Regions from separate parts of the Amycolatopsis sp. NPDC104587 genome, predicted to be linked through region 1. Evidence: riboswitches for the same ligand, from Rfam matches in the RefSeq annotation. Region 1 holds a riboswitch; each other region holds the start of a gene.
What was found. Region 1 has a riboswitch for S-adenosylmethionine ahead of thrC (threonine synthase). Riboswitches for the same ligand answer to the same signal wherever they lie in the genome.
Positions count from the first base shown of each region.

Region 2: another riboswitch for S-adenosylmethionine. It lies ahead of ACZ61C_RS03550 (methionine ABC transporter ATP-binding protein); the one in region 1 lies ahead of thrC (threonine synthase).
Region 3: another riboswitch for S-adenosylmethionine. It lies ahead of ACZ61C_RS23325 (aminotransferase class V-fold PLP-dependent enzyme); the one in region 1 lies ahead of thrC (threonine synthase).

Region 1 covers NZ_JBVJNO010000028.1:14,860-21,446, reverse strand. The annotation lists gene ACZ61C_RS47120 (ComEA family DNA-binding protein) at 1-96, shown strand, start outside; gene ACZ61C_RS47115 (DNA internalization-related competence protein ComEC/Rec2) at 713-3,091, shown strand; gene thrC (threonine synthase) at 3,139-4,404, opposite strand; SAM riboswitch class I at 4,418-4,551, opposite strand; gene holA (DNA polymerase III subunit delta) at 4,687-5,667, shown strand; gene rpsT (30S ribosomal protein S20) at 5,717-5,977, opposite strand; gene ACZ61C_RS47095 (EamA family transporter) at 6,332-6,587, shown strand, end outside.
Region 2 covers NZ_JBVJNO010000001.1:722,428-729,014, reverse strand. The annotation lists gene ACZ61C_RS03565 (4-(cytidine 5'-diphospho)-2-C-methyl-D-erythritol kinase) at 1-762, opposite strand, end outside; gene ACZ61C_RS03560 (TetR/AcrR family transcriptional regulator) at 772-1,314, opposite strand; gene ACZ61C_RS03555 (MFS transporter) at 1,420-2,817, shown strand; gene ACZ61C_RS03550 (methionine ABC transporter ATP-binding protein) at 2,915-3,928, opposite strand; SAM riboswitch class I at 4,122-4,228, opposite strand; gene rsmA (16S rRNA (adenine(1518)-N(6)/adenine(1519)-N(6))-dimethyltransferase RsmA) at 4,375-5,211, opposite strand; gene ACZ61C_RS03540 (transglycosylase family protein) at 5,500-6,587, opposite strand, start outside.
Region 3 covers NZ_JBVJNO010000007.1:283,403-289,989, forward strand. The annotation lists gene ACZ61C_RS23305 (penicillin-binding transpeptidase domain-containing protein) at 1-153, shown strand, start outside; gene ACZ61C_RS23310 (ArsR/SmtB family transcription factor) at 238-921, shown strand; gene ACZ61C_RS23315 (potassium/proton antiporter) at 1,017-2,495, shown strand; gene ACZ61C_RS23320 (M23 family metallopeptidase) at 2,730-3,386, shown strand; SAM riboswitch class IV at 3,480-3,594, shown strand; gene ACZ61C_RS23325 (aminotransferase class V-fold PLP-dependent enzyme) at 3,632-4,978, shown strand; gene ACZ61C_RS23330 (hypothetical protein) at 4,995-5,618, shown strand; gene ACZ61C_RS23335 (hypothetical protein) at 5,558-6,190, shown strand; gene lspA (signal peptidase II) at 6,278-6,587, shown strand, end outside.

The DNA.
Region 1 (6,587 bases):
CACGGCGGCTTCACGAAGGTGGAGCAGTTGCGTGACGTGGATGGCATCGGCGAAAGCAAGTTCGCCAAGTTGCGGGAGCAGGTGACGGTCGGATGACCGCCGTCCCGGCCCGGCTTGTCCCCGCGGCATCGGCACGATCGTTTGGTGGCTGGTGGTCATCGGTCGCCGCCCGGATGACTGCCGCTCCACACTTGCAGTCCGTTTGGGCGGTGTTGGTGCGCCGGCTTGCCCCAGCCGGCCGGATGGTCTCCTGCAGCGGCTCGAACCGCACACCCGCCGGCGGGCCCAACGCCTCCCCGTCGTGGTGCCCGACGCCGATCCCGAACGGCGCCGAGCAGCAGTCATGGCAACTGCGACCGCCCGCCACCGGCTGCCAAGCAACCCGGCCCACACCGCTCTCTCCTGCGAGCGGGCGGGACTTGTGGTTGCTTAAGGCCGCGCTGGTGTGCTGGCCCAGCGCGCTCTCCGGGTTCCTCGTCGATTCACGGTCGGCGGCTACCCCGGTGACTGCCGCCTGGCAGGGCTCGCAGTGGGTCCCTGCATGGCTTGGCGTGTTGGTCAGGCTCCTCGTCCGCGCACGGACGCAGGTGACTGCCGTCTGGCAAGGCTTGCCGGTGGTCCACGCGCTGCCCCGGCTCGGCGCACCAACCAGCCTGCTCGTCGGCCCGCGGTCGACAACAGCCGCCAGCCCGCGGAGTCAGGAGCCGGTCCGATGACCAGCGTCCCGGTAACCGACACCCGCCAAGACATGCGACTGGTCCCGGCAGCCCTCCAGTGCTGGCTCGCGGCACTGTCCGGCCTCCTCCTCGGCTGGTGGACGGCACTCGCCGCCGGTCTAGCCTCGGCGCTCATCGCGGGCCTGGTGCTCTACCGCGCCCGCGGCCGTCCCCGAGCACTCGGCACAGCGGCGGCCGTACTCGTGCTGGGCCTCGTCACAGCCGGCCCGGTCGCCTGGCAGATCCGCGACGCCCAGCAAGACGAACTCCGCGCAGCAGCTGCGAACGGCCTACCCGCCACCCTCCGAGTCATCGTCGCCGAACGGCCGAAGCCGGTGCGGAGCGCGGGATACGCCGACACCCAAGCCGGCGCCCGATCGGTGGTGCTCACCGCCGACGTGCGCACCGCGTCGGTCGACGGCCGCCCGGTCGACTCCTCCGGGCGCGTCCTCCTCCTCGCGCCGGTCGCGCAGTGGGCGACCTTGCTCCCGGGCCAGGAAGTGGCCGTCTCGGGTCTGCTGATGCCGCCGCGTGGTTCGGACCTGACCGTCGCCGTGTTGTCCGTCCGTGGCCCGCCCGCGGAACCCGGCCCCGCGCCGTGGTGGCAGCGGGCAGCGGCCGATCTGCGCGCGGGTCTCCACGACCTGTGCCAGAGCCTGCCGGACGAGCCCGCCGGGTTGCTGCCGGGCCTGGTCCTCGGTGACACGAGCGGCCTGTCGCCGCGGGTCGAGCAGGAGTTCGTCACCGCCGGCCTCGCCCACCTGACCGCGGTCAGCGGCGGGAACCTCGCCGTGGCCTGCGGCGCGGTGCTGCTCCTCCTGCGCCTGGTCCGGCTCGGGCCCCGGCTGTCGGCGGTGGCGGCCGGGGCGTGCCTGGCCGGGTTCCTCGTCCTGGTCGGCCCGGAGCCGAGCGTGCTGCGGGCCGGCGTCATGGCGGCGGTCGCGTTGCTGGCTCTGGCGCTGGGACGCCGCGGTTCGGCGTTGCCCGCGTTGGCCTTCGCGGTCTGCGTGCTGGTGGTGGCGGATCCGGCGATGGCCACGGACTTCGGGTTCGCGCTGTCGGTGTTCGCCACCGCCGGGCTCGTGCTGCTCGCGCCTCGCTGGGCGGCCGCGCTCGTCCGCCGTGGCGTCCCGCCGGGGTTCGCCGAAGGGCTGGCGATCCCGCTGGCGGCGTTCCTCGTGACCGCGCCGGTGATCGCGGGCATGGCGGGCTCGGTGAGCCTGGTTTCGGTGCTGACCAACGTCCTCGCGGCACCGGTCGTGGCCCCGGCGACGGTGCTCGGCGTGCTGGCGACGGTCACCGGTCCCTGGTGGCCGGGCGCGGGGAAAGTCCTGGTGCACCTGGCCGATCCGGAGGCACGCTGGCTGATCACGGTGGCGCGGCACGGCGCACGAGCCCCGGGCGCGACAGTCGCGTGGCCCGGCGGCTGGGCCGGCGGCCTGCTCGCCGCCGGTGTCCTCGTCGTGCTGGTGCTGGCCGCCCGCCACCGGCGGATCCGGCTGCTGATGGCCGTGCTGGTCGTCGGCGCGCTGCTGGTGCTCGTGCCGGTCCGGGTGATCGCGCCGGCGTGGCCACCGCGCGACTGGGCGATGGTCGAATGCGACGTCGGACAGGGTGACGCGGTCGTCCTGGCGACCGCCGAGCCCGGACGGGCGATCGTCATCGACACCGGACCCGAGCCGGGACCGGTCGACGAGTGCCTGCACCGGCTCGCCGTCGACCGGATCCCGTTGGTGGTGCTGAGCCACCTGCACGCCGACCACATCGGCGGGCTCGCGTCGGTCTTCGACGGCCGCGCGGTCGGCGGCATCGCCGTCGGGCCGGGGCGCGCGCCGGAGTGGGCGTGGCGGCAGGTCGCCGCGGAGGCGTCCCGCCAAGCCGTGCCGCTGGTCGAGCTGAACCCGGGGGAGCGGCTGGACTGGCCCGGGCTCTCACTCGACGTGCTCGGCCCGCGCTACGTCCCGGCCCGCGCGGCCGGGCAGGACGGCACCACGATCAACAACAGCTCGCTGGTCCTCCGGGCGCAAACGGCAGCCGGCCGGATGCTCCTGACCGGCGACGTCGAACTGGCCGCGCAGGCGGATCTCCTGGCCGACGTCGCAGACCTGAAAGCGGAGGTGCTGAAGGTCCCCCACCACGGCTCGCGGTACTCGCTGCCATCGTTCCTCGCCGCGGTGGCACCGCGGGTGGCGTTGGTCAGCGTGGGCGCGGGCAACACCTACGGACATCCCAGCAAGTCCACAATGGACACTCTGATGGCGTTGGGCGCTCGGGTGACCCGGACGGACCAGGACGGAGACACCGCCGTGGTAGGCGAACCGGCGGGCCCGGCGGTTTCACGCCGAGGTGAGCCCCGCGGCCCACCGCGCCGATGAGCCGGGGCGAGCCACGCGGCCCGCCCCGGCCCACCGCCGGGGGAAGATCAGTACCCGAGCGCCTCGTTCACCGCGGCGGCCGACGGCGGCAGGACCGCCTTGGGGCCCACGTGGTTCTCGATCGCGTCGAGGGTCTTGAGGCCGTCGCCGGTGATGAGGAGCACCGTCTCGGCGTCCGGGTCCAGCTTGCCCGTCTCGACCAGCTTCTTCGCCGTGGCGACGGTGACGCCGCCGGCCGTCTCGGTGAAGATGCCCTCGGTGCGGGCCAGCAGGCGGATGCCTTCGACGACCTCTTCGTCGGAGACGTCCTCGATCGCGCCGCCGGTGCGGTTGACGATGTCGAGCACGTACGGGCCGTCGGCCGGGTTGCCGATCGCCAGCGAACGGGCGATCGTGTCCGGCTTCACCGGCTGGACGACGTCGTGGCCGCCGCGGAACGCGGCCGACACCGGCGAGCAGCCCGTGGCCTGGGCGCCGAACACCTTGTACGGGCTGGCGTCCACGAGACCGAGCTGACCCAGCTCGCGGAAACCCTTGTCCACCTTGGTGAGCTGAGAACCGGAGGCGATCGGCACGACGATCTGCGGCGGGATGCGCCAGCCCAGCTGCTCGGCGACCTCGAAGGCCAGCGTCTTCGAGCCTTCCGAGTAGTACGGCCGGACGTTCACGTTCACGAACGCCCACTTCGGGTGCTCACCGGCGAGCTCGGTGGCGAGGCGGTTGACGTCGTCGTAGTTGCCGTCGATGGCGATGAGGTCGCCGTCGTACACCGCGGTGGTGAGGATCTTGGCGCGCTCGAGCGACTTCGGGATCAGCACGACCGACCGCCAGCCGGCGCGGGCGGCCGCGGCGGCCGTCGCGTTGGCCAGGTTGCCGGTCGAGGGACACGCGAGCACCTCGAACCCGAACTCGCGGGCCGCGGCCAGCGCGACGGCGACCACGCGGTCCTTGAAGGAGTGCGTCGGGTTTCCGGTGTCGTCCTTGACCCAGACGCGCTTGAGGCCGAGCTCCTTGGCGAGGCGGTCGGCACGCACCAGGCGGGTCGCGCCGGGCTCGGTGTTGGGGATTTCTTCGATGTTCGACGGAACCGGGAGGAGCTTCTTGTAGCGCCAGATGTTCTTGGGGCCGGCCTCGATGTCTTCGCGGCGGACGCGGCCGAAGTCGTAGGCGACCTCGAGCGGCGAGAAGTCTTCGGCGGAGACGAACTCGGGGGCGAGCGGCTGCCGGTGGCCCTCTTCCTTCGACACCAGTTCGACGGCCGGTCCGAGATCCGGGGTCTTGGTGGTGGAGGTCGTGCCGAGGGTTGCGGTCATCGCGAGGTTCCTTTCCTCATCTGCCCCGCCGAAGCGGGCCGGAATTGGCACCGTGGTCGTCAGCTACCCCGCGATCGCGGGATGACGGGCTGTACGCCGGTTGCCGGGGCTTCGTCGGGCCGTTCCCTCTGCCCCTCTGGATGAGCGGTATTCGGTTGTCGGGGCGCGCCACAAACGCGCCGCCTCGAGGACACCGTACGACATGGCGTTCGGACCGTGCCATGGTGGCGGCTCCACATCACCGGAGCGGGCGCACGTTCGGAGAAGTGAGAGGATCCTCCGGTGACCGCGCAAGCCACCGCCCCGCCCCCGCTGCACCTGGTCCTGGGTGAGGAAGAACTGCTGATCGAGCGCGCCGTCCGCGAGACGCTGGCCGCGGCCCGCGCGATCGACGCGACCGCCGAGCTGACCCGGGTCCGGGTGTCCGATCTCACAGCCCCTGAGCTGGCCGAACTCGTCAGCCCCTCGCTGTTCAGCGAAGGCCGCGTGATCGTCCTGGAGTCGGCGCAGGACATCTCGCAGGAGCTGGCCGACGCCGTGGCGTCCTACCTGAAGGACCCGGCGGACGGGGTCGTGCTGGTCGTCGTGCACACCGGCGGTGGCCGCAGCAAGGCCGGCAAGACGCTCCCGGCCGTGCTGAAAAAGGCCGGTGCCGAAGTCACGGAGTGCCCGAAGCTGACGAAGCCCGCCGAGCGGGAGCAGTTCGTGCGGCACGAGGTGCGCCGGGTGGGCGGCAAGATCGACCCGGCCGGTGTCGCCGCGCTCATCGACGCCGTGGGCTCCGACCTGCGGGAACTCTCCTCCGCGGCGACCCAGCTGGTCGCGGACACCGGCGGCGCGGTCGACGCCGAAGCGGTCCGGCGCTACCACCGCGGCCGGGCCGACGTGACCGGGTTCGCGGTCGCGGAGCGGGCGGTCAGCGGTGACCGCGCGGCGGCGCTGGAGTCGTTGCGCTGGGCGATGCAGCTCGGGGTCCCGCACGTCCTGGTCGCCGACGCGCTGGCCGACGCCGTCCGCACGATCGCCCGCGTCTCCGGTGCGGGCCGGGGCAACCCCAACCAGCTGGCCGGCGAGCTGGGCATGCCGCCGTGGAAGATCCGCAAGGCGCAGGGCCAGTCCAGGGGCTGGAACCAGGACGGGCTGGCCACGGCGATGCGGGTGGTCGCGCGGCTCAACGCCGAGGTCAAGGGCGTGGCGGCCGACCCGGGTTACGCGCTGGAACGAGCCGTGCTGGAGGTGGCGGCCGCCAAGGGCGACCGCTGACATGAAGAAAGCCCCGGCCGAGGCCGGGGCTTCTCCAGAAACAGCTTGCTCAGAGCGCGTTGACGCGCTTCGCGAGCGCCGACTTCTTGTTGGCGGCCTGGTTGGCGTGGATGACGCCCTTCGAGACGGCCTTGTCCAGCTTCTGGGCGGCGTCGCGCTGCAGCTCGGCAGCCTTGGCCTTGTCGCCGGCCTCGGCGGCTTCGCGGACCTTGCGGATCGCGGTCTTCACCGAGGACCGGATCGCCTGGTTGCGCTGACGCGCCTTCTCGTTCGTCGTGATGCGCTTGATCTGCGACTTGATGTTGGCCATAGGGCAACTCCTGTTTCACTCGGTGAGATTCGCCGCCGCGCTGAAGTGGCCCTGCTCGAAAACAGGTTTCCTCCATGACGGAATGCCGCACGGGCAGCGAGCGACAACTCTAACAGCCCGGCTCCCGGCCTCGTCCGCCGGGACCTGCGCGCCGCCGATCATGGGGAGTACGGTGGAGGGCGGTCAGTGCCTAGGGTTCCGTCGCCGGTCCGCACACACCGCACCACACAACCAGGACCGGCGGGTCTGGTCCGAGCGGCACCATCGGCGGGCCCGGACGGCCGGTCGTTCATCTGACGGGGCAAAAGCCTGGAGGACCCGGTTTTCGCGCGCGCGAAAACCCGAAAGGGTCCCATGAACGCCACCGCCCTGTCCTTCGTCCTCGTCGCCGCGGTCGTGCACGCGGCGTGGAACCTGGCCGCCAAGCGGATCTCCTCCGGTGGCACGCAGTTCGTCTGGCTCTACTACACGGCTTCCGCCGTCTTGCTCCTGCCGGTGACGGTCGTGCTGCTGGTCGTGGAAACGGACCGTCCACAGTGGAGCTGGCTGCTCGCCGCCGTCGTGACGGCGGTGCTGCACATCGCCTACGGCATCGTCCTGCAGCGCGGGT
Region 2 (6,587 bases), on a different contig from region 1:
CGCACCCGCGTTGACGCCCGCCCGGAGCGTGCGGCGCAGGCCGGGGCGCAGCGAAACCGCCGCCGCCTGGAGGTCATTGCCCAGCAGCAAGGCCAGCTGGCGCGGGTCGCCCGAGGCCAGCGCCTCGACGACCGGCGTGTGGGAGCCGATGCGCGGTGGGTTGCCGTCCGCGCGCAGGCGGTCCAGCTCGCCGAACACCTTCGGCGTCGAGAGCCCTTCGGAGTCGAAAGCCAGCACCCAGTGGAAGGTGTGTCGCGACAGCACCGGCACCAGGTGCTCACCGCGCCCGGTGCCGAGCGCGGTGCCGCCGTAGAGCGCGAACGGGACATCACTGCCCAGGCCGGCGGCGATCTCCGCCAGCTCGTCACGCGTCACTTCGAGGTTCCAGAGCGAGGCCAGCCCGACCAGCGTCGCCGCCGCGTCGGCGCTGCCGCCCGCCATGCCGCCCGCGACCGGGATGCCCTTGCGCAGCACCACGCGGACCTTCGGCTCCTCGGTGCGGCCGGCGTGCGCCGCCAGCGCCTCGACCGCCCGCCAGGCCAGGTTGGTGCCGTCGGTGGGCACCGTGCCCTCACCCTCGCCGTAGATCTCCAGGCCGGGATCGTCGGCGACCGCGACGGTCACCTCGTCGGTCAGCGAAAGCGCCTGGAACACGGTGACCAGCTCGTGGTAACCGTCGTCGCGCAGGTCGTCGACCGAAAGGTGCAGGTTGACCTTGGCCGGGACCCGGACGGTGACTGGGGGCGGAACTACGGCGAGCACGCGACCAGCCTACGTCCCCGCACCGGTCGCGCTCCGGCCAGGAGAAAGGACGTCCAGCGCGACGGCGAGCGCGACGTCCGGCGGGGTGCTCGGCTCGGCCTCGACGCTGTTGAGCTGGACGGCGACCAGGGCGAGCCGCGCCCGCAGGCCGGCCTCGGGGTCGCCGGACCCGCCGCTCAGCCGCCTGTGCAGCTCGAGCATGCGCTCGGCCAGCCCGGCGCCCGCCGCGATGGCCTTCAACGCCGTCGTGTTGCGCTGCACCAGGCCCATCACCGGGCCGAAACGATCTTCGACCAGCGCGGCGTACGCGGTGAGCAGCTCGGCCGGCCGGGTTTCGCGCGCCAGGAGCTCGTCGAGCGCGGCGCCCCAGTCCTCGAGGAGGCTCGAGACGATGTCTTCCTTCGTGCGGAAGTGGTAGTACAGCGCGGCTTTCGTGACTTCGAGCCGCTCGGCGATCTCCCGCAGCGAACTGCCTTCGTACCCCTGCTCGGCGAACAGCTCGAGCGCGACGCGCTGGATGCGCTCGCGGGTGTCGGTGCGCCGCCCGGCCATGCCTCACCCCTCAACTTACTTGACGGCCGACTAGTAATGGCTTAGCTTAGGCATTGCTTGTCGGCCGACAAGCAATGTATCCACAGCTTACCTCGGGGGTCCGTCATGACCACAACCGCACCACCACGCACAGCGAGCCGGTGGCTCGCCCTCGGCGCACTGGGCCTGGCCCAGCTCATGGTCGTGCTCGACACGACCGTCGTGAACATCGCCCTGCCGTCGGCGCAACGCGCACTGGGCATGTCCGACACCGGCCGCCAGTGGACGATTTCGGCGTACACGCTGGCCTTCGGCGGCCTGCTGCTGCTCGGTGGCCGGCTCGCCGACCGGATCGGCCGCCGCACCACGCTGATGGTCGGGGTCGCCGGGTTCGCCGTCGCGTCCGCGATCGGCGGCGCGGCGCCGTCGCCGGCCTGGCTGATCGGCGCGCGGGCCGCGCAGGGCGTGTTCGCGGCGCTGCTCGCGCCGTCGACGATGTCCCTGCTGACGCTGACCTTCACCGAACCGCGTGAACGCGCGAGGGCGTTCGGGATCTTCAGCGCCATCATGATGTCGGGCTCCGCGCTCGGGCTCACCGTCGGCGGCGCGCTGACGGAGTTCCTCGACTGGCGCTGGAGCCTCTACGTCAACGTGCCGATCGCCGTGCTGGCCGGGCTGGGCGCCTGGTTCGCCGTGCCCGCGGCCGCCGCGCACCGGGAGACCAAGCTGGACTGGACCAGTGCGCTGCTCAGCTGCGGCGGGGTCGTGCTGCTCGTGCACGCACTGTCCGAAGTGGCCACTGAGGGCTGGAACTCGTTGGTGGTACTGGGTTCCCTGACGGCGTCCATAGTGCTGCTCGGACTGTTCGTGCGCCGGCAGGCCCGGCACCCGCACCCGCTGCTGCCGCTCACGGTGGTGCGCGCCCGCGCCCGCGCCGTCGCGTACCTGACGATCGGGGCGGCGTCGTTCGGCGCGTTCGGGATGTTCCTGTTCCTGACCTACCAGCTGCAGGTCGTGATGGGGTACGGCGCGCTGGCCGCGGCGCTGGCGTTCCTGCCGACGCTCGGCGCGAACATGCTGACGTCCACGCAGGTGTCGAGCCGGCTGCTGGCCCGCGTCGGCCCGCGGCCGCTGCTGGCGGGCGGGCTGTTCGTGCTCGGCTGCGGGCTCCTGCTCGCCACGCGGCTGACGCCGGACGCCTCGTACGTCAAGGTGATCCTGCCGATGCAGCTGCTGCTGGGGGTCGGCGCCGGGCTGAGCATGCCGGTGGTGCTGAACGTCGCGACCCGCGGGGTCGGCGCGCGTGACGCGGGCGCGGCGTCGGCGTTCGTGACGACGTCACAGCAGGTGGGAGCCTCGCTCGGGACGGCGGCGCTGAACACGATCGCCACCGCGGCGGCGGCCGGGCTGACCACGCCGGCGGCGATCGTCCACGGTTACACGACGGCCGCGGCCTGGGCGGCGGGCCTCATCGGCGCCGCGGCGCTCACCGCGCTGCTGGTCCTGCCGCGCGGCACCCGCTGACCCCGGAGCGCCCCAATGTGGCCTTCGGTGCGTTGAACGCACCCAAGGCGGCCTTCGGTGCGTTCAACGCACCCAAGGCCGCCTTGGGGCGCTGGGGTCAGGCGGCCGCGACACCCTGGGGGCCACGAGCCGTGTGCGTGACGTGGCCACCGCGCTCGGTGACCCACGCGAGGGCCGCGTCGGCGCGCTCGCCACGGACGCCGAGGCGGAAGCGGCCGACCGGGGTGTCGCCGATCCGGGTCAGGCCGCCGCCGATGGTGGCGAACTCGACGTCGAACCGGCCCGCCGCCTCGGGCAGCAGCGCGCCGACCGACGCGAAGCCGACCAGCACGACGTCGACCGAACGGTCGTACCGCGCACCCTGCGAGCGGGGGGTCTCGATGGCCGGCAGCAGCGCCTGCGCGGTGCGGCTGGCCGGGTTGGAGATCAGGTCGAGCACCGTGCCGCGCTCGACGACCGTGCCGTCCTCCAGGACCGCGACGTCGTCGCAGACCCGGCGGACCACCCCGGCGTCCGGCGTGGTGACCACCACGGTCACCCCCAGCTCGGACCGGGCCCGGTCGAGCACGGTGAGCACCGCGCCGGCCTCCTCCGGGTCGACGCCGGCGGTCGGGTCGTCCGCGAGCAGCACGGCGGGGGCCGCTGCGAGCGCCTTCGCGACCGCGACCCGGCGGAGCTGACCGACGGACAGCTCCGAGGGGCGCTGCGCGGCGCGCGGCGTCAGGCCGACGAGGTCGAGCAGGGAGCCGACCCGGCTGCGGCGCTGCGGGCCGTCGACCCCGAGCTGCTCCAGCGGGGAGGCGATGTTGCCGGCGATGGTGCGCTCGGCGATCAGCTCCGGCTTCGAGCCGACGATCCCCAGCTGGCGGCGGATCTCCCGCAGCCGGCGGCCGTCGAGGGTGCCGGTGTTGAGGCCGTCGAGCCGGACGACACCACGGTCGGGACGCTCCTGCAGCGCGATGCAACGGGCGAGGACGGACTTGCCCGAACCGGCGGGACCGACCACGCCGAACAGCGAGCCGGCCTGGACGTCGACGCTCACGTCGCGCAGGGCGACGACTGAGTTTCCGTTGGTGGCGAAGGACTTGGACAGATTTTCGACGGTGATCACGAAGGCTCCAGAAAACGGGGCGCGCTCACTCGGAGGCGCCCGGCCGCATGCGAAATCCGTCCTCTATGGACGGTGCGAGAAGAAGAGGTGGACCGGCTCGGGAAAGCTCAGTTGGAGCGTCGACATGCGGTCACGGAGCGGCGGCCTTCGTCGACTACGCGACGCCTGGTCAGCAGCAGGGGGCGAGCTACCCTCTTCATCGGAAACGGCCTCCATCGGTCCTGGCGGTAGCACCTGCCCTGTGGAGGGTGGTTGCTGCGACTTCGGCGAGCCAGGTCTCTCAGTCGCTCGGGATGGACATACTGAGTAAACCGATCCCGCAGAGCGAACGCAAGCCCGTTGGCCCAGATCACACGACTGGCGGCGTCCGGATGACGAGACGCGCACGCCGGGAGACGTCGGCGAGCACCGTGCCGGTTGACATCCACAGTGGACGTCGCCCGGGGCTAGCGGGCGGCGGCGAGCCGGGCGAAGTCGTGGACGTCGAGCTGCTCGCCGCGCGTCTTCGGGTCGATCCCGGCGGCCGCCAGCAGCTCGCCGGCGCGCTCGGCCGAGCCCGCCCAGCCCGCCAGCGCGGCGCGGAGCGTCTTCCTGCGCTGTGAGAAAGCGGCGTCGACGAGCCCGAAGAGCCGTTCCCGGTCGTCGGACGCCGGCGCGTCGCCGCGCTCGAAGGCAACGAGCGCGGAGTCGACGTTCGGTACCGGCCAGAACACCGAGCGTGGCACCGCGGCGACCTTGCGCGCCGGGCCGTACCAGGCGAGCTTGACGCTCGGCACGCCGTAGATCCGGCTGCCCGGGCCGGCCGCCATCCGGTCGGCGACCTCGGTCTGGACCATCACGAGGCCGGAGGTGAGCGACGGCACTTCGGCGAGCAGGTGCAGCACCACCGGCACGGCGACGTTGTAGGGGAGGTTGGCGACGAGGGCGGTCGGCGCCGGCAGCTCGGCGTCGGTGACGCGCATGGCGTCGGCCTCGAGGACGGTGAGGCGCCCGGCGGCGTCCGGCCCCCGCTCGGCGACGGTCTTCGGCAGCCGTTCGGCGAGCTTGGGATCGATCTCGACGGCGACGACCCGCGCGCCGGTGGCGAGCAGCCCCAGCGTCAGCGACCCGAGGCCGGGCCCGACCTCGAGCACGACGTCGTCCGGACCGACCGAGGCGAGCTCGACGATCCGGCGGACGGTGTTGGGATCGTGCACGAAGTTCTGCCCGAGCTTCTTCGTCGGCCGCACGTCCAGTTCGGCCGCCAGCCCGCGGATCTCGGCAGGTCCCAGCAGTTCAACCACCGGCCGAGCTTACCGAGGGGACATCTAGCGCCCCCGGACGGTCCGTACGCGGTGATCGAGGACGGAACTCACGTGATCAGGGACGGAACTCGCGTGATTGAGCGCAGAACTCGCGTGATTGGCGGGGCATCTCGCGTGATTGAGCGGGCATCACGCGTGATTGGGCGGGCATCGGGTGTGATGCCCCGCCAATCACGGGTGATGCCTCTCCGGACACGCGTGATGCCCCTCGGCGCACGCGAACCGGCCCCCGTCCGGGGAGGACGGGGGCCGGTTCGGAAAAGCGGGTCAGGCCTTCTTGCCGCAGACCGGCCAGGCGCCGTAACCGCCGCGGGCGTCGCGGACCTTCTCGGCCACCGAGATCTGCTGCTCGCGCGTCGCCTGGCTCGGCAGCGCCGCGTACTGGGAGCCGCCGTAGGCGTTCCAGGTCTGCTTGTCGAACTGGAGGCCGCCGTAGTAGCCGTTGCCGGTGTTGGTGGCCCAGTTGCCGCCCGACTCGCACTGCGCGATGCGGTCCCACGAGGACGCGTCGCCGATGACCGGGTTCGCCGGCTTCTTCGTGCCGACGTGGATGATCTTCGGCTTGGCCTCCGTGATGACCTGCTCGGAGACGCTCTCGCGCGAGACCTCTTTGCCGTTCTTCTGCGTGACCTTGTAGGTCACCATCTTCTCGCCGGGCGTGCCGGGGTCCTCGACCTCGGTCTTGCCCTTCTCGAGGTTCGGGTCGTCGACCTTCTGCTCGGGCGGGTCGATGGACTCCTTCTGGACGACCGTCGAGACGCCGGTGCGGCTGATGTGCACCTCGGCGCCGTCGGTCAGCTTGACGTCCAGACCACCTTCGGCGGCGTCCTCCGGGCCCAGGGTGAGCTTGTACTCGCCCAGGAACTCCTTCGTGGTGACCGCGGTCGTCTTGACCGGCTTCGGCGCGTTGGCGCCGTCGTACAGCGTGATGTTCTTGAGGGTCTTGATCTCGACGGTGGCGCCCTGGAGGGGCAGCTCGCCGTCCTTCGCCATCGACATCCACGTGCCGGGCTTGTCCATGCCGGTCATGCCGAGCTGGCTGAGCGCCTCACCCAGGTGGGTCGCGCGGACCCAGGAGGTGTGCTCCGCGCCGTCGACGATCATCTTCAGCTGGCGGCCGCGCTCGAGCTTGATGACCCCGCCGTCGCCGACCTCGGCCTGCGGGGACGGGGAGAGCGAGTCGTGCGCGCCGACGGACAGGCCCGCGTCCTCGAGCACCTCGCCGACGGTGTCGCCGAACGAGTGCACGGTCTGCTGCTGACCGTCGACGTCGACGGTGACGCTCTTGTTCATCGCCAGCGCGGCGGCGCCACCACCGGCGATGCTGATCATGACGCTGAGGACGGCGCCCTTCA
Region 3 (6,587 bases), on a different contig from region 1:
AAGACGGGCACGGCCCAGTTCGGCGACGGCGCGTCGGCCACCGGCTGGTTCGTGGGCTACCGCGGCAACGTCGCGTTCGCGGTGGTCCTGGAGAACTCCAACGACTCGGGCCCGGCCGTCCAGCTGGCCGCCACGTTCCTCAAGTCCCTCTGACTCCTGGCCTCGACCGGAGCTTTCACGTGAAAGCTCCGGGTTGGTTCGGCCGCGGGCGAAGGGTGCGGGTCGTACCGTGGTCGTATGGAGACGATCGCGCTGGCCGAAGTGGCCGCCGTGCTCGCGGATCCGAGCCGGGCCACCATGTGCCTCGTGCTGCTGGACGGGCGGGCCTGGACCGTCGGTGAGCTGGCGAAGGCGGCCGGCATCGCGCTGTCGACGGCGAGTGAGCACGTCACGCGGCTGACCGACGCCGGGTTCGTCGCCCGGGTCAAGCAGGGCCGCGCGTCCTACGTCCGGATCGCCGACCCGCGGGTCGCCGAGCTGATCGAGCACCTGGCCCAGCACGCCGAGCACCGGCCGGTCACCAGCCTGAAGTCGTCACTGCGGGTGAAGCGGCTCGGCTTCGCGCGCACCTGTTACGACCACCTCGCCGGTGTGCTCGGCGTCGCCCTCCGCGACGGCATGCTGGCCACCGGCCTGATCGACGCCGGCGACGGGCTCGCGCTGACCGGCCGCGGCCGCGAGGTGCTCGACGGCCTCGGCGTGCCGGTCGCGGCCGGGCGGCGGCCGCTGCTGCGCGACTGTCTGGATTGGACGGAGCGGCGCGACCACCTCGCCGGCGCGCTGCCCGCGGCGCTGCTAGAGCGGGCCGTCGACGCCGGCTGGGTCGGCCACGACGGACATCGCGCCGTGAAGGTGCTTCCCGCGGCGGAGAAGCCGTTCGCGGCGCTCGGTGTCGACCTCACCGCGCTCGGTGGGCCTTAACACACCACGTCCGCGACGCGCCCCAGCGGTACACGAACGAGTTAACCCCACCGCCTCACTATTCTGAGGGCCCACGGCACTCGGAGGGAGGCGGCATGGACCAGCTTCCCGTGCTGCTCGGCATCGGCGGTGTTGTGCTGCTCGCCTCCGTGCTCGCCGTGCGCGTGTCGATCCGGCTCGGCCTGCCCTCGCTGCTGCTCTACCTCGCGATGGGCGTGCTGCTGGGCGAAGCCGGCTTCGGCATCCGGTTCGACAACCCCGAGCTGACCCAGTCGCTGGGGCTCGCCGCGCTCGTCATGATCCTCGCCGAAGGCGGGCTGACGACCCGGTGGTCGGCGGTGAAACCCGCCCTGGGCATCGGGATCGCACTGTCCACTGTGGCCGTCGTGGTCAGCATCGCGGTCACCGGCGCGGCCCTGCACTTCCTGCTGGGCCTGGACTGGCGGTTCGCCCTGCTGTGGGGCGCGGTCCTCGCTTCGACGGACGCGGCGGCGGTCTTCTCGGTGCTGCGCACGGCCGGTGTCGGCAAACGGCTCGTCGGCGCACTGGAGCTGGAGTCCGGCATCAACGACGCGCCGGCCTACATCGCCGTCGTCGTGCTGGCCGAAGGCACCACTGTGGATTGGACGCTGCCGCTGCTGGTGGTCTACGAGCTCGGCGCGGGCCTGGCCATCGGGCTCGCCTTCGGCTGGCTCGGCGGGATCGCGCTGCGCCGGGCCGCACTGCCGGCGACCGGTCTCTACCCGCTCGCCACCGTCGCGGTGTGCGTCGTGGCGTACTCGTCCGGGCAGCTGGCGCACGCGTCCGGGCTGCTCGCCACCTACGTCGCCGCGCTGGTGCTCGGCAACTCGCGGCTGCCGCACCGCTCGGACACGCTGTCGTTCGCCGAAGGGCTGGGCTGGCTGGCGCAGATCGGGCTGTTCGTGCTGCTCGGGCTGTTCGCCTCGCCGGGCCGGCTGCTCGAGACGCTGGTGCCGGGCCTGGTCGCGGGCGCCGTCGTGCTGCTGCTGGCCCGGCCGGTGTCCGTCGTGCTGTCGATGCTGCCGTTCAAGCTGCCGTGGCGGGAACAGGTGTTCCTGTCGTGGGCCGGGCTGCGCGGCGCGGTGCCGATCGTGCTCGCGATGATCCCGCTCTCGCAGGGGCTGCCGGACGCGCAACGGCTGGTCGGCGCGGTGTTCGTGCTGGTCATCGTGCTGACGCTGCTGCAGGGCGCGACGCTCGGGCCACTCGCGCGCTGGCTCGGGTTGTCCAAGAAGTCCGAGGCGCACGAGATCGAGGTCGACTCCGCGCCGCTGGACGAGCTGGGCGCCGAGCTGCTGCAGGTCCGCATCCAGCCCGGGTCGAAGCTGCACGGCGTGTACCTGTCCGAGCTGCGCCTGCCGGTCGGGGCGACCGTCAGCCTGGTCGTGCGCGAAGGCACCGGCTTCACCCCGCAGAAGACGAGCCGGCTGCAGGAGCACGACCAGCTGCTGGTCGTCACGACGAGCGTCGTCCGCGACACCGTCGAACGGCGGCTCCGCGCGGTCGACCGGGCCGGGCGCCTGGCCCGCTGGAAGGGCGAGTCGGGCCGCTAGCCCGTTCGTGGTCGTGGTCAGTCCGTGATCGATCGGACGACTGGGCCGGCGCTGGCCTGCGTCTTGTCCGGTCCTTGTCCGGTTCTCGCGCTGACCTGGTGATCTTTTTCCGCGAGGGTGATCATCGGGCATAAAAACGCCGTGTGATCTTCCCAGTGATCCAACCTTTGGCCTACTGTGCGCTCGATCCGGTTAGTTCGAATGGGTGAGTGAACAGCCAAAGGAGTACGCACGGTGACGAAGCTGCATGTTCGTGGGGCGGTTCTGGCCGCTGTGATGACCGCCGCCTGTGGGCTGCTTGCCTCGCCGGCCGCGAGCGCCGAAGTGGCGCCGTTCCCGGCCCTGGCCCTGCCGTTCAAGGCGGGCCAGCAGGTGTACTCGGCCGGCATCCACTCCGACGACGGCAGCACCAGGGTCAAGAACGCCGTCGACTTCAGCCCGGCCGACCGCACCGTGCGGGCCCCGCTGGCCGGCACCGTGCACCTCCAGCACTGCGCGGGCGGCGACTGGGTGACCCTCGACCACGCCGGCGGCTGGCGGACCGGGTACTACCACATGGAGGGCATCAAGGTCACCGACGGTGAGCAGGTCGAGGCCGGGGCCGAGCTCGGCTCGACCGGCAACGCGCTCCCGTGCGGCGGCAGCAGCACCGGCGCGCACGTCCACTTCACGCTCTGGACGCTGCCGGACGCCCCGGCGGCGAACTGGGACGGCAAGTCCTTCGCCGAGGTTTCGACCGCGGTCACCGCGGCCCACGGCGAGCCGGTCGACGGGAAGACCCTGGGCGGCTGGCGCTTCACAGCCGGATCCGAGCAGTACCAGGGCACCGCGACGCACCTCGCGGACAACGCCGTCACGCAGCTGCCGGGCCACTTCCGCGCGAAGCTCTGACCCTTCTCGCATCCTGCGCAGTCCTGTGAGCGGCGTCTCAGAATGCGAACCGGGGGTTGGCTGCCGCGTCCGGTTTCGGTTACCTTCGAGCCAGGTCATGAGTGCCAGCGTCAAGCCCCGGCTTGCTGGCCGGCAACCCTCCTGCCGCGGTGGGGTGCCCCGGGTGAAGACCGGGCCGGTCGTGTCGTGCGACGGGCAAGCGCGGGCCCCTCGCCGGGGTCCCCCGGACCGCCGAGGAGGCACCGATGACTCTCGCCATCGACCGCACCAGCACCGTCGAGCTCGTCGAAACCGTTGTCCCGCAGGAGATCCCGGCCGTCGTCGGCGCGTCGCTGCGGGTCCCGCTCGTCACCGGCGGCGACATCGGCTACGCCAACCTCGACCACGCGGCGAGCGCGCCGTGCCTGGCGGCCGTCCGCGACGCCGTCGACGAGTTCCTGCCCTGGTACGCCAGCGTCAACCGCGGCGCCGGCTTCGCGTCGCAGGTGTCGACCAAGCTCTACGAGCGCACCCGCGACGCCCTGCGCCGTTTTGCCGGCGCGCGCCGGACCGACACCGTCGTGTTCACCCGCAACACCACGGACTCCTTCAACCTGCTCGCCCGCAGCCTCCCGCCGCGCACCTCGGTGGTCGTGTTCGACACCGAGCACCACGCGGCGCTGCTTCCGTGGCGGGGCCCGCACGTCCGGCGGATCCCGACCCCGCGCACCCGCCTCGCCGCGGTGTCCGCTGTGGACGAAGCGCTCGCCGGCTGCCCCGAAGGACCGCGCCTGGTGGTCGTCACCGGGGCGTCCAATGTGACCGGTGAGCTGCTCCCGGTCGCCGAAATCGCCGCGGTGGCACGGAAACACGGCGCCCGCATCGCCCTCGACGCCGCGCAGCTCGCCCCGCACCGCCGCGTCTCGATCAAGGAGCTGGACGTCGACTACGTCGCCCTGTCCGGCCACAAGCTGTACGCACCCTTCGGCGCCGGCGCGCTGATCGGCCGCGCCGACTGGCTGCGCGCCGCTCAGCCGTACCTCGCCGGCGGCGGCGCGACCAAGCTCGTCACCGACGACGCCGTGGTCTGGAACGACGGGCCCGAGCGCCACGAAGCGGGCTCGCCCAACACCGTTGGCGTGTACGCGCTCGGTGTCGCCTGCGAAACCCTGAGCCGCAGCTGGGCCGCGGTCGAAGCGCACGAGCAGGCCCTGCTCACCCGGCTGCGCAAGGGTTTGGAGAGCATCCCCGGCTGCGCCGAGCTGCGGTTGTTCGACGCGCCGGTCGACCGCGTCGGCACGGTCGGCTTCGTCGTCGACGGCTTCGACCCCGCCTGGCTCGCGGCCGTGCTGTCGGCCGAGTACGGCATCGGCGTGCGCGACGGCGCGTTCTGCGCCCACATCGCGGCGAAGCGGCTCATCGGTGTCGCCGGCGGTGACGGCCGGCAGGCGGTGCGCGTCAGCCTCGGCCTCGGCAGCACCGAGGAGCACGTCGACCGCGTGGTGCTGGCGCTGCGCCAGGTCGTCGCCCGCGGCGCGCGCTGGGAGTACACGAAGGTGGACGGCCGCTGGGCGCCGGTGGGCGACCCGCGGGAGCTGCCGCCGTTCTGCTGAGCGCTAGCCTGGGCCGATGGGGAGGCACGGGGTTTCGTTGGCACTGCTCGGTTTTGCCGAGCTGGTCCTGGTCACGGTCGAGCTGTTCCGCCGCTCGGCCGTGACCGCCGAGCTGGCGTCGCACTTCGCGCCGGCCGCGCCGTCGTACCAGAGCGTCTTCGGGCTCACCGTCGACGACCACGGTGGCCCGCAGCAGTTCCTCAGCACTTCCGACACGGTGATCGCCTACCGCGGTGGGATCGGGATGGCTTGGCAGTGGGCGCTCATCGCCGCGTTCCTCGCCGTGGTCGCCGGGTACGCCCGGCGGCTCGGCGCGAAAGCCGCGGTGCTGTCCGCCGCCGGCGTCGTGCTCGCGGTGCCGCTGCTGGACCTGCTCGCCTACAGCTGGTTCGGCCTCGACGCCACGGCCCGGGGCCCGATCCTGGCGACGCTCGGCCTCGCCGTCGTCGCGGGGTGGGAACGCAGTCCGTTGATCCTCGCCGCCGCCGTGCTGTCCGGGGCGGTCGCCGTCCTCGTCGCGGACCTGCCCGGTGTGCTGATCTCGGCCGGCGTCCTGCTGGCGGGCGCTATCCTGCCCCGATGGGGAGATCGCGCGACTACTGGTTCCCGTTGGCCGCACTGGGGTTCGCGCAGCTCGTGATGGCGGTGGTCGCCCTGGTCCCGGAAACTCCGGAGGCCGGCCAGTTCGTGCACTCGCGCGCCTACGAGCTGACCCAGGACCTGTCCGGGGTCGGGCTCGGCACCGGCGGGGTCGGGGGCACGGGGTGGTATTCCACCGACGTCTACGCGACGAACGTCGTGCCGCCCGCGGCGCTCGGCTGGCTCGCCGGCCTCGCGTGCGTGGTGCTCGCCGTCGCCGGCTGGTACTGGCTGCACCTGCGCCGCGCCGGCACGCCGCCGCGGCCCGTCCGGTTCGTGCTCGGCACCCTGGCCGCGCTCGCCGCCGTCCCGCTGCTCGACCTGCTCGGCACCGTCGAGCTTCGGCTGCCCGGCGACGTCCGGGGCGCGCTCGTCGCGGCGCTGGGACTGCTGGTGCTGGCCGCCTACGAGCGCAGCTGGTTCGTGCTCGCCGTGACCGTGGTGTTCGCGCTGGTCAGCGTGCTGTTACCGACCCCGGTGACCGGGGCGCTGGCCACGACGAGCGTGCTGTTCGCCGCGGCGTTCGCGGTCCTCCTCCGGCGTCCCCGCGACACTGCCGCCGACACACCCTGACCAGGCGTGGACAATGGACCGGTGAGCACCGAGCCCAGCCACTCCGAACCCGAGACCGAAGCCGCCGCCGAAGCGGCGCCCGACCCCGTGGCCGACGCGCCGGAGAACCCCGAGGTCCCGGCGAAGCCTCTGCTGCCGAAGCGCCGCGTCGGCTGGGTGTTCGCGGTCGCGGTCGTGCTCTGGGCGATCGACCTGGTGACGAAGAACCTGGTCGTCGCGAACCTGGAGGGCAAGGAGCCGGTCCGGATCCTCGGCGGGCTGATCTACCTGCAGGTGATCCGCAACCCGGGCGCCGCGTTCTCGATGGCGACCGGGATGACGTGGGTGCTGGCACTGGTCGCGCTGGCCGTCGTCATCGCGATCATCTGGCTGTCGCGGCGGCTGCGCTCGATCGGCT